DNA from 2 places in the Paenibacillus sp. 203 genome. Region 1 is predicted to be linked to the other one. Evidence: riboswitches for the same ligand, from Rfam matches in the RefSeq annotation. Region 1 holds a riboswitch; the other holds the start of a gene.

Region 1 (6,322 bases):
GCGTTAAAGGATGATTCTGATGAAAATAGCGATAGCACACGATTACTTAATCCAAATGGGCGGAGCGGAAAGGGTAGTAGAGGTATTCCACGATATGTATCCGGAGGCTCCTATCTTCACAACGGTGTTCAGCGACGACCGCCTGTCGCGTAACTTGAAGGATGCGGATATTAGAGCCACTTGGCTACAAAAAGTCCCAGGAGTGAAGGACAACTTCAAAGGAGTGCTGCCGCTGTATCCCATTGCTATCCGTGATTTTGATTTTAGGGATTTCGACATTGTTTTAAGCTCCAGCAGTGCATTTATGAAAAGCATCCAGGTACCCAAACATACGTTTCACATTTGTTATTGTCACACACCGATGCGGTTTGCCTGGGATTACGATACATATATGGCCCGGCAGTCCAAATCCAACCTGCTCAAAAACATGCTCAAGCTGTACATGAACCGGTTGAAAACATGGGATGCCAAAACTTCTCGCAACGTAGACCAGTTTGTCGCCAACTCTTCGGTTGTTAAACGAAGAATTTTGCACTATTACCAAAGGGATTCGGATGTGATTTTCCCACCTATTAATACATCCCGTTTTAAACGCGCTACAAACATCGGTGACTACTACCTGATCGTATCCCGATTGGTGTCCTACAAGCGCATCGATCTCGCGATCGAAGCATTCAAACGTAACGGTCTCAAGCTGCGCATTGTGGGTGAAGGACCGGACCGTAAACGACTCGAAGGTATGGCTGCCCCGAACATTGAGTTCCTCGGCAGGCTTGAGGATGAAGAGGTTAACAAGCTGATGGCAGAATGCCGAGCGCTCGTTTTTCCGGGTGAAGAGGACTTCGGTATTACGCCTTTGGAGGCGAATGCGGCCGGACGGCCTGTCATCGCTTTTCAGGGTGGGGGAGCGCTGGATACGATTGTTCCTCATGTGAACGGCGTATTTTTCCGCAAGCATCAAGTAGAGGATGTGCTGGAGGCCGTCGAAAAGGTTGAGCAACATGCGTGGAATGTGGACGATATCATTACCCATGCCCGCAAATTTGATGAAGAAAACTTCAAGGATCAATTAAAAAAGTATGTAGAACAAGCCTATGTGAACTTTCTAAAAGGAGGATGAACGGAATGAAGCTGGCTGTAATCGGTACTGGATACGTTGGGCTCGTCTCGGGTGTATGTTTTGCGCAAAAAGGTAATGAGGTGATTTGTGTCGATCTGGAGCAGCACAAAATCGACATGTTGAACCGGGCAGAATCTCCGATTTATGAACCGGGTATTGAGGAATTGATCGCGTTGAATCTGGAAGCAGGCCGGTTGGAGTTCACCTCGGATTTGGTCGATGCGGTACGCCGCTCGGATATCGTAATTTTGGCGGTAGGTACCCCTTCTCTGGCTAACGGTGAGGCGAATTTGTCATACATTGAACAGGCGGCCGCTGATGTTGGGAAAGCCATGAACGGGTATAAGATTATTATGACCAAGAGTACTGTACCTGTCGGAACGAACGAAAAGATTAAGGACGTGTTGGCTCGTCACACGAGTTTGTCTTTCGATATCGTCTCCGCGCCGGAGTTCCTGAGAGAAGGCTCAGCCATCAATGATACGCTTTATCCGGATCGCATCATTATTGGTTTGGACAATACAGGATTGCGTGAAACCATGGTCACTCTGCATCAGGTGTTCACGGATAAAATCTATGTGACGGATATCCGTAGTGCTGAAATGATCAAATACGCGTCCAATGCGTTTCTGGCAACTAAAATTTCGTTCATTAACGAAATCGCTAATATTTGCGAAAAGGTTGGCGCCGATGTAACCTGTGTGGCTGACGGTATGGGGATGGACAAACGGATTGGCTCCTCTTTCCTACAAGCAGGGATCGGGTATGGTGGCTCTTGCTTTCCAAAAGACACAAATGCGCTTATCCAAATTGCAGGTAATGTAGACTATGAATTTAAGTTGTTGAAATCGGTGGTCGAGGTGAATACCGACCAGCGCTTTATGATTGTATCCAAGCTGCGCGAATCGCTGGGTCAACTGAACGGTGTGTCCATTGGCATTTGGGGCCTCGCCTTCAAGCCAAATACAGATGACATCCGCGAAGCTCCAGCACTGGAAATCGTAGAAACGCTCATTCAGGCAGGCGCTATTGTCAAACTGTATGATCCCATTGCGATGGATAAATTCAAGGAGCGCGTGGATCACCCGAATATTATGTGGTGCTCATCCCCACAGGAAGCCGCTGAAGGTAGCGACGCTGTGTGCCTGTTGACCGATTGGGAAGAGTTCAAAAAAGTCGATCTCGTACAACTGGCCTCCATTTTGCGCAAGCCGGTTCTCATTGACGGTCGTAACGTATTCGCTGAGGAACAGATCCAAGGCTCCGGGCTGGAATACTACTCCGTGGGTCGTCCGCGGATGAGTGGGTGGAACAGAGATAAAGTGGAAGTTTAAAAAGTGACTGTGGCGGGGGTGGAGACGCTACACGTGCAGATTGTTCTTCCGATTGCTGTTACCCCCGGATTTTCTGGATTATATAAAACATTCAAAGGTTAAAATCCGGGGATAAAGGCAAACGCTGACGCTTCTTCAGAACAATTCTGCCCGCTCCGCTGCTTTTCGCCGTTGAATCACAGTTTTTAAACTCCCACCTTATGGGGGGAGTAGGAAGGGCGTATCGGAAGGAGCGGCGCGGTTGAAGCCGCTCCTTCCGATCAAGTACGCCATTGCGGTTGCCGAAGGCAATCTGGGCAAGGCGTTACGAAACCTCGATTACTTGAAGCTTGCAAGCACAGCGGGCAAGCTCTGAGTTCTCGAACATTTTACAGGCTGACCGGACTTAATAATGTCCGGTCGTGCCTTTTGCACCACAAGGTATGATCGGGTATGATGCATTTTTGAGTAGCGCAGGGATGGATTTGAATCTGGAGAAGCGGAGCGTTCGCCTTTGATGTGGTATTCTTACATTTAAATGTCTTATACAATCCAAAGAATCCCACGGCAACAGCGATCGTAAGATCAAATCCAGTCCGTAGCGGGTAGTCAACTCATCATTCAGAACGATCATCCAACCAATATAGAGAGGAAGTGGAGAGTTATGAAGCTCGTACTTTTGTCTGGTGGTTCCGGTAAAAGATTATGGCCTTTGTCCAACGATTCCCGTTCCAAACAATTTTTGAAGGTACTGGAGAGCCCGGAGGGGATTTCGGAATCCATGGTACAGCGGGTATGGAGACAATTGGGAGACAACGGATTATCAGAATCCTCGTTTATTGCGACAGGGAGAGCACAGGTCGAAATGATCCAGAGTCAGGTCGGGCCGAATACGCGCATCATTGTTGAGCCGGAACGCAGAGACACCTTTCCTGCGATTGCGCTGACAGCGACTTATCTATATTCCATTGCTGGTGTTTCCCCTGATGAAATTATAGCTATATTGCCTGTAGATCCTTATGTTGAGGATGCTTTCTTCGCTTCCGTAGCCCAGCTGGAACATACACTCCAGGAGAGTGAAGGCAAGCTTGCTTTAATCGGGGTTGTCCCTTCCTATCCTTCAGAGAAATATGGTTACATTATTCCGAAAAACGATGCCACCCAAGGTAGCACTGGCTACCGCGAAGTGAGCCATTTTCAAGAGAAACCCGACCGGGAGCAGGCGGAGCGTCTGATTGAACGCAATGCTCTATGGAACTGCGGGGTTTTTGCATTCAAATTAAGTTATTTGCTGGATATCTTGGCATCCAAGGGTTTGCCGCTGAATTATGAAGAAATGCAAAAGCAATACGCATCTCTGGAAAAAATCAGCTTTGACTATGAAGTAGTCGAGAAGGAAAAGGATATCGTAGTTCTTCCGTATGATGGTTTTTGGAAGGATTTGGGCACCTGGAATACGCTCACAGAAGAAATGTCTAATCAACAAGTGGGCAGAGGTGTAGTAACGGAGGATTGCGTCAATACGAGTCTTATTAACGAGTTAGACATTCCTGTGGCGATCATTGGAACGAATGATCTGATTGTAGCTGCTAGCCCGGATGGTATTCTTGTGACCAATAAGGCTGAAAGTCCTCGCATTAAGGAAGTGCTCAAGGCTCATGATCAGCGTCCAATGTATGAAGAACGTCGTTGGGGGCAGTATCGGGTTGTGGATTATGTCAAATATGACGAGGGTAACGAGGTATTGACCAAACGAATCCGCGTACGGAAAGGCAAAAATATCAGCTATCAGCTTCATTTCAAACGGAGTGAAATTTGGACCATTATTAGTGGTGAGGCGGAAATTATTTTGAATGAGAAGCTGCACAAAGTAAAAGCTGGTGATGTAGTTCGCATTCCTGAAGGAACGAAGCATAGCATTTTGGCTGTGACCGATGTGGATTTTATTGAGGTGCAGACTGGTTCTGAATTGGTTGAAGAGGATATTGTACGCTTTTGTATGGATTGGAATGAAATTTCCCGTCACCAATTTATCTCATAATTGTTTTCGTAAAAACGAAAAAAAGACGAATTCATGAAAATTCATAGCCCGAACTGTCGAAATTGGGCGAAAACCTGTAAATTCATGAACATGACCTATTAAATTTTGGTAAAAAAAAGTCGATACTTAGGGTAAGAAGGAATCCAAACTCCTTCCAACGATAAACGCAGCCCTGTCGAAAGGCAGGTACGCAAAGCTAAAGGGCCTTCTACAAGGATGGCAGCCTGGCTACCGAAAGGAAGAGCGAAAGTGAGATTCTATTTTATTCCTCTGTATCGACTGATACGTCATGTACTCCCCGTTGTTATGCTTTTTTCATTGTTGCCCGTCGGTTTTGGTGATTCTCTGTCTGTGGCGAATGCCGCTTCATTACAACCTGTTAATTCGGACGCTTCTACTCAGGCCCGTGAACTATACAATTATTTACTCAACATCTCAGGGAAAAAAATAGTCACCGGTCAGCATGATTATTTGGAAAGTCCGGATGAATTAAGTAACAAGGTCCAAAAAATCAGTCAGGCATATGTTGGTCTGCACGGCTATGAGATGGGTGCCATCTCTGGTCAATCCGACACTACAGAAGCAGCACAACGTAAAAATGTCGTCGATAGTGCTATCCGTTGGAGCAGATCCGGTGGTATTGTGACGATGACTTTTCATGAAGCGCTACCGGGTAGGCCACTGACTTGGGCCAATGTACAGGCGAAAGTAAGTCAGGCAGAGTTCAACAAATACGTGACCCCAGGTACTACGCAGTATAACCTCCTCATTGCCGATCTGGATAAGGTCGCTGTATCATTAAAGCAGCTTCGTGATGCAGGGGTTCCGGTTTTGTGGAGACCTTACCACGAAATGAATGGTGACTGGTTCTGGTGGGGAAACAAAACTAATTTTAATCAGCTATGGAATATCATGTACGACCGTTTTACAAACACACATCAATTGAACAATCTGCTGTGGGTATGGAGTCCGAATGCGCCCAATTCGTATACCGTCCCGTATACCCCGAAATACCCGGGGGATGACAAAGTGGACATTTTGGCAGTAGACATTTACAACAATGATTTTAAGCAAAGTCATTACGAAGGTCTGCTCGGGCTGGCACGGAATAAGCCGATTGCTATTGGGGAGCACGGTGAGATGCCTAGTTCTGAGGTGTTGCAGGCTCAGCCTAAATGGGTATACTCCATGACTTGGGGCAAGATGCTGACCGAGAATAACACAACAAACCAAATACAGGATTATATGAATGATTCGAAGAGTTTGACACGGGATGATGTGAAAAATGGGCTGGCAGCAATCGAACAACCTGGGACAGATGTACCGACCTTACCGGACGAGGGACAAAGTGAGCCTATCCCGGCTCCGACTCCTCCTTCCGTCCCTGATGTGGTATATGTGAACGGGCTGCAGGGCGAATATTTTAACAATATGAATTTGAATGGAAGTCCTGCTTTGATCCGTACAGATAGCAAGCTGGACTACAACTGGCGCGCCATTGCAGCTGATCCAAAGGTGAATGCCGATCAGTTCTCGGTTCGCTGGACGGGGAAAATCAAACCACAATATAGCGAGACCTATACGTTCACAACGATATCCGATGATGGTATTCGCGTATGGGTAGACGGCAAGTTGGTGATTGACAGCTGGTTCAAACAAAGCTGGACGGAGCGTAAAGGCAGTATTACTTTGGAAGCAGGCAAAATGGTAGATTTAAAAGTGGAATACTATGATGAAAAAGGCGACGCGATGGCACGTCTAATGTGGGAAAGTCAGCATGAAGCGAAAGCGGTGATTCCCGGAAACGCTTTGTTTCTTCCTTGATTGATACTCTTTCCCGGTCTAAAA
Region 2 (6,322 bases), on a different contig from region 1:
TACTCTCCTCGTTAAAGCGGATTCTAAAGCCCGTCCCGGCCGGATCAGCTTCGACTGTATACTTATCTGCACTAACAGTGTCCCGTAGCACGGTGGTTCCGTCGACATTGATTTGCAAATGATATACCCGGATGGAATCTTTGATTAGTTCCAATCCTTGGGGAGTTGGGTCGGTTACTACGGCGTGTTTTATAGAATCCAATTGTTTATTTACGTCAACTGTCCAATCAATTCGATTTTTTCCATCGAATTTCCCTTGCTTTTCCAAAGTAGGGCCAGTTGCAGGCTTAATATTTACGATAGCCGTTTGCTCGCCGCCTTTGATTGGAATCGCAATAATGACTTGTGTGCTGCCTTTTTCTATTTGTTTGCTAAAATCGGTTTTGACCTCCAGCTTACCGCTGACATTAGAGTGGCTTTCCACGTAATCATTAAAAGTCATAATTACTTTACCTTGGCGGTCTACGGTGAAATGACCAACTTCTCCATCCGTATTCGTCAGAGGAGATGTAATGTCTGTGTAAATTTGAAATTGCTCAGGTAATTGAAAGGTAAAGGTGTCTCCAGCTTTATACGTATGGTTCGGCAGCTCCCATTCATACCCTAAATGGATGGCGGAGCCAATATCAATACGACTATCGGGATTATACACTGCATCAATAACACTTCCAGAGGAATCTGTGAGGGTTAGCTTGGTTAAAATACTTTCCTGAGTTGCCCTCACTTCAGAAGTTGAACTGGCAGTTGCCTCAACGGCTGGAGCCGGGACAGCAGGTGGGATGTTAATAGGCTCTGAGGGCTTTGGATATACATCGTTAGTCACACTCTGAACCGGATCGGTTCCTGGGGTCACTGGCAGAGCAGAGTCGGGATTTTGTGCATAGGCTTGTGTTGTACTGAATAAGCATTGCAAAAAGAGCAATAACGCAACAACTGCTGTATTCCATTTTTTTCTCATATGGTAAACAAATCTCCTATTCTTAAAATACTTTTATTTAGCGGCTAATGATTATTCCTTCGAGGTCAAGAGGGCTGTATTTATATATTCATCAATCATTCATCTGATGCTATGTTAGCCGCATTGATTTCTTGTTCATAATTTATGGAAATTTACATTCGGGGATGAATATTACCTCCTTTAGTCCCGAAATTAGGATAATGGGTTAGACCTCAATGTCTTTCTGGACTAGAATACATGCCACATCTCAACAATTTCTCAACAAGGATAGAAAAAGAGCCTTGATCATGTGATCAAGGCTCTACAAGAAATGTAGTTCTATTTCTTCATTTTTTAATTTTTTAAAATAATATTAATAAAAACATTGATATTAATATTGCTTTGTTTTAATGTATTTGGAGGGATCTTTGATCATTTCGAATTTTTGTTTACCCTTATACAGTGCTGCATCTACTGTAGTGTCTACGACCACCCATTGATTGTCGATGTAGACCTCGTTCCAAGCATGGTAAGTGTCCACGTAGGAAGATTTGCCCATAACCAGCTTGGTTGGTACATCTACACTTCGTAACATAGCAGCCATCAGTGAAGCATAACCATAGCAAATATCTTTTTGCGAGCTTAACGTACGATCAATTTGCGGTAGATAGTCAGTCGTTAAGGCGAAGGCCTGATTGGAGTCGTACTTGATATGACTAATGACGTAATCATAAATTTTTTGAAGCTTCTCACGATCCGTTGTTGCGCCTTGGGTTAATTCATGGGCTTTTTGAATCGCTTGATTAGTACCGCTCCAGTTAATATTTTGAACGGAATTGAGGTATACCGCTTTGCTATCGTTTAGCTTTAACTCGATCGTATCTTGTCCTATCACTTTATATTGATTACCATTAAGCTGTTCCAAAATACTGATGCTATAGTTCCCATTACCCATCTGGAGAGGGAATACTTCTTCGGACTTTCCGGGTGTCAGATTATAAGAGTATTTTTGCGCATCTTTTGTAACCAAAATCTTGGTTTTAATGTTAGGTTTAACGGAGTAACGCACACTGACCGTCCCATGATTTACATTGTTTTGATCCAACCATACAACACTATCAGCAGCGTAAATTGTCGAATTTAAGAGTATTGCGGATAGCATGAAAAATAGGAGAAGTGTGGAAAATATCATTTTCCCCATAAAAAACTTCCTTTCGGTGGCCAGGCTGCCATCATAAATAGAAGGCCCTATAGCTTTGCGTCCCTGCCTTTCGACAGGTTTGCCATTTCGTATAAAGTTTTCGAAAAAAAAGCACGACAAAAAGCCACTTCAACCGGTAGCTGGCTGCCATCATACAGAAGGCCCTGTAGCTTTGCGTCCTTGTCTTTCGACAAGTTTGCCATTTATCCTGAATAGCTTGTATATTTATTCTATCAGTTAGGTACTCTATTAGGCAAGTTTAAATCTCAAATTTTCGCTATTTATCGACAAAACAAGCTTGCAGATTATACATAAGACCTATTTTATACGGTTTCCCCATTTTTTGCGATAGGAATGAGGCGTTTCTCCAATGTGCTCTTTGAACAGATTGATAAAATGACTTGTGTTGGGAATGCCCACATATTGTGCGATGTCTACAATAGCTACATCACTAGTTTTAAGCCAGCCTTGAGCAGCCGTGATACGAACATTAATAAGATACTCAATAGGGGAAAAGCCAATCTGTTTTTTAAAGTTTTTAGCCAGGTTGAACTTGTTTAGAGCGAACATGTCTGCAAGTGAATCCAGCGTGATCCGTTCACAATAGGATTGATCCAGATATTGCTTTACCTTGCGCACCTCTGCGGTTCCATCTGAATTCGCGTTGGGATTGGTGTAGGGGTACTGCAAAATAATCGTTAACAAGTCAACGATTAGCCTGGATGAGAGCAGTTCAGAGGATAAGCTTCTTTCTGGCTGTACCTGTAATAAGGTGTACAGCTTGTCCAATACTGCACTTGAATCCTTTAGTGAGATTACGGGCTTATTGTGTTTATCGAATTGTTCATAGAAATGGTCAATAAGATTGCCATGTAGATTCACACTAATAAACTCCCATGTCTTCTGACAGGAAGTTTTGTACTGTACATATTCTTCACAATTAATAAAAAGCATATCATGAGGTTTCAATATATAATCCTTGTCTCGATATTGCAATTCCCCCCTTCCAGACAGGGTGAAAAGGAGCAAAAAAGAGGTGAGCTTTTGTCGTTCCATTACATAAGCATCTGTTTTGAAATAGCCTATTTCCTGTATATAGAAGAGGGATTTTTTAGCGAAAGAAGAGGGTGTACATATAATTGCAACTGGATCTTCACTCCAGACATACTGGGCATTTTTTTGGTTTGTTGTCATATCCAATTCCTTTACAAAAAAACAATTTTAGTAAGATAATTGTAGTTTGTTTTACGAATATCCTTTTAGAACCGGAGTCCCTATTTACAAAGGTTATTTTATCACATTAAAGTAATTCATGTAGCGATTAGGGACTGAACAATATATAACAAATATAACATAAAGTACCTATTTGAAAAGGATGAGGCTGGGGAAAATTAGTTTCTTCAATGAATATACCATAGTCTTGCAATTCCACTTTCTGAGTTATATATCCTTTCGGTATCGGGAAAAATGGGACCATATTTCGACAAAATGATTCAAAGGGCTCATTTTGCTAGAAAATAGTTATAGCTTTATTGTGGAGATTTTGTTCACGAAAATGTATGGATAAGTGTGGTTATGCGAACTTAATTTAAGAAAATGTGAAAATTTTGAATATCATGCAATTTGTTCGCAAGAGAGTACAGTGACCTTTGGTATCTGTACAGGCAATGATATGATGGTACTACAGAAGTAATGAAACAAATTTTACAGTCAGTTTGGAGGACTACAGGATGGGAAAAACGAAAAACACAAAAACCGCAGCAGCTTGGTCACTTGTGATGATGGGAGCAGGCTTTGCTGCTACGTTACCTTTTCAACAATTTGGCTGGGCCCGTCTTTTGGCTGGATCTTTTGAAGCCGGACTTGTTGGAGGATTGGCAGACTGGTTTGCCGTAACCGCGTTATTCCGTCATCCGCTGGGCATTCCGATTCCACATACAGCGCTTCTCCCCAAAAATCGGGGCAAGCTGACCGATGCCTTGGTTAACACGGTCGAGAACAATTTGCTTCATAAAGAAAGTATTGCATCTAAAATTGCCGAGATTAGACTGGCTGAGCTGGTACTGAAAAATGTGGAAAAAGGAATACGTACGCCCGAAGCGGTCACTTTCATAGATGTCCTTGTCAAGCAACTTGTTCGTTCGCTTCCACTGGCAGAGCTGGCCCCGGTCATCACAACCGGGATTAAGCGACAGGCGACTGAATTCGATATAGGGCCATTGCTAGAGGCACTCGCCCGGCAAGCTGGCGAGCGGAAGTATGACCAACGGGCGTTGGATTATGCGCTGGAGCAGACGGAGTCCTGGCTACTGCGGTCAGACACCGGGGTTGCTCTTGGCACTCTGGGGATGCAGGCTGTTAGTGGCTTGCAGGTCAGCGGGCTTATGCAGTTTGCCCTGAACGCCTTCCTTGGCTATTTGAATGAGGAGCGTATGGGCGAGATGATTCGTCACTTTTTGCTGGACCGCGTAGCGGAGCTTCAAGATGAAGGACATCCGCGTCGTCAGGCCGTCTTGGAAGGTATCAACACGCAGCTGATCCGCCTGGCAGCCAAAGATACGGTCAGGGAAGGGCTGAATCATTGGAAAAACACCTTTATTGATTCTTGGGAAGGTGATGCAGCTATATCCGAGAAGCTCGAAGAGCTGCGCCGCTATCTGCTGGATTATATGGAGGATGCCGATTATGTAACGACATACATTGTACCCTTACTGGATCAAATGCTGTCTGATTTATGGAGAAATACGCAGCTGCTGGACAAGATCAACTCGTGGATCGTAGCAGGTGTTACCGGAGTAGTGGAAGCAAACCATAGCCAAATTGGTAATCTAGTCCGAGAAAATGTAAATAGAATGGATGATGCTTCACTGATTGCCTTAATGGAGGATAAACTGGGGCAGGATTTACAGTGGATTCGGATTAACGGTGCGCTTACAGGCTTTCTGATTGGAATTGTCCTTACTGCGGTTCGTATGTTGCTTGAGTAGCAAGGGCAATCTGTGCTAAAGAACGATAAATGAAATTTATGTAGACAAGGTTGTGAAACTATGAGGATTGGTCACCATCCAATGCTGCTGGTTCAGATGAGAGACCAGCAACGATACGCTGATGTTTGGTGCCGGATCACCAGTGGATGAATAAGCGGAACTTTCTTTTAATTACGCTGTCATTCCTGATCGTGATTATCGGCTTGCGTTTGTTGTGGTTTGATTATTACCACAATCAGGATTATCCCCGGGCCAAGGCGGGAATTCTGGATCTGAGGGGCTTGAATTTACAGGAGATAAAGACCCTACCATTAAATGGGGAGTGGGAGTTTTATCCTGGAACTTTATCTTCTCCTGCGGAACTGAAATCCTTACTTATGCAGAAGCAGCGTCAGTCCATTCAGGTACCAGGCTTATGGAGTGAGTCGGTATCTCCTGTGGATCATAAGGCATATGGCATTGGAACCTATCGGCTACTTATTTTGAGTGACAGATCGTTGGACACTTTATACGGACTTCGGATCGGGAAGATCAGTACGGCATCCAACATATTTGTGAACGGCCGTTTAATTAGTCATAGTGGTCAGGTCTCTAGCAAGGTCGAACAGCATATAGGATCAACTGTTCCATTCTCTGCTATGTTTGATGCGAACAGCCAGGCCATTGAGATTGTCATCCAAGTATCCAATTATGATTTTTCTGCTAGTGGAGGAATTATGAAGCCTATCATTTTTGGAAGCGCGGATGCTGTGAATAGCCGAACCAACTTCACGATCTCAATGCAAATTATGGTATGTATTATTTTGCTGCTTCACGGGTTATATATAGTCGTTATATTTTTTATGAATCCACAAAAGAAGGCGCTTCTGTATTTTGCGGGAATTGTAATCTGCACGGTATTATCCATCCTGACAGACGATGACAAGCTTTTATTGGAATGGTTCCCCATAAATCTAGGTCTTTCGTTAAAAATAACTACCCTTTCCTATATTGGAATAGGCATGTGTGTACTGAAGCTAGCGCAGTCTCTGTTGATTCGATCCCGAATCATTCAGATTGTTTTTATAGGCCACTGTGGTTTTGCGGTTCTGGTGTTACTTGCACCTACATCCAGCCTTTATGCATTTCTTATGGCTATTATCGCATTCCCAGCTATTACTCTATGTGCTACAGTTCCCTCCCTTGCTTTTCTTAGAA

The links. A riboswitch is a leader RNA that binds a small molecule or an ion and turns the genes downstream of it on or off. The one in region 1 is predicted to bind cyclic di-GMP.
Region 2: another riboswitch for cyclic di-GMP. It lies ahead of WA407_RS17040 (transglutaminase-like domain-containing protein); the one in region 1 lies ahead of WA407_RS10375 (glycosyl hydrolase).

What each region holds. Positions count from the first base shown of each region.
Region 1 is NZ_JAXCHD010000004.1:217,278-223,599, forward strand. It holds gene WA407_RS10360 (glycosyltransferase) at 20-1,120, shown strand; gene WA407_RS10365 (UDP-glucose dehydrogenase family protein) at 1,126-2,454, shown strand; gene WA407_RS10370 (sugar phosphate nucleotidyltransferase) at 3,098-4,474, shown strand; cyclic di-GMP riboswitch class I at 4,630-4,710, shown strand; gene WA407_RS10375 (glycosyl hydrolase) at 4,724-6,298, shown strand.
Region 2 is NZ_JAXCHD010000007.1:32,634-38,955, forward strand. It holds gene WA407_RS17035 (collagen binding domain-containing protein) at 1-958, opposite strand, end outside; gene WA407_RS17040 (transglutaminase-like domain-containing protein) at 1,329-2,042, opposite strand; cyclic di-GMP riboswitch class I at 2,151-2,232, opposite strand; cyclic di-GMP riboswitch class I at 2,271-2,349, opposite strand; gene WA407_RS17045 (helix-turn-helix transcriptional regulator) at 2,457-3,332, opposite strand; gene WA407_RS17050 (DUF445 domain-containing protein) at 3,869-5,125, shown strand; gene WA407_RS17055 (hybrid sensor histidine kinase/response regulator) at 5,272-6,322, shown strand, end outside.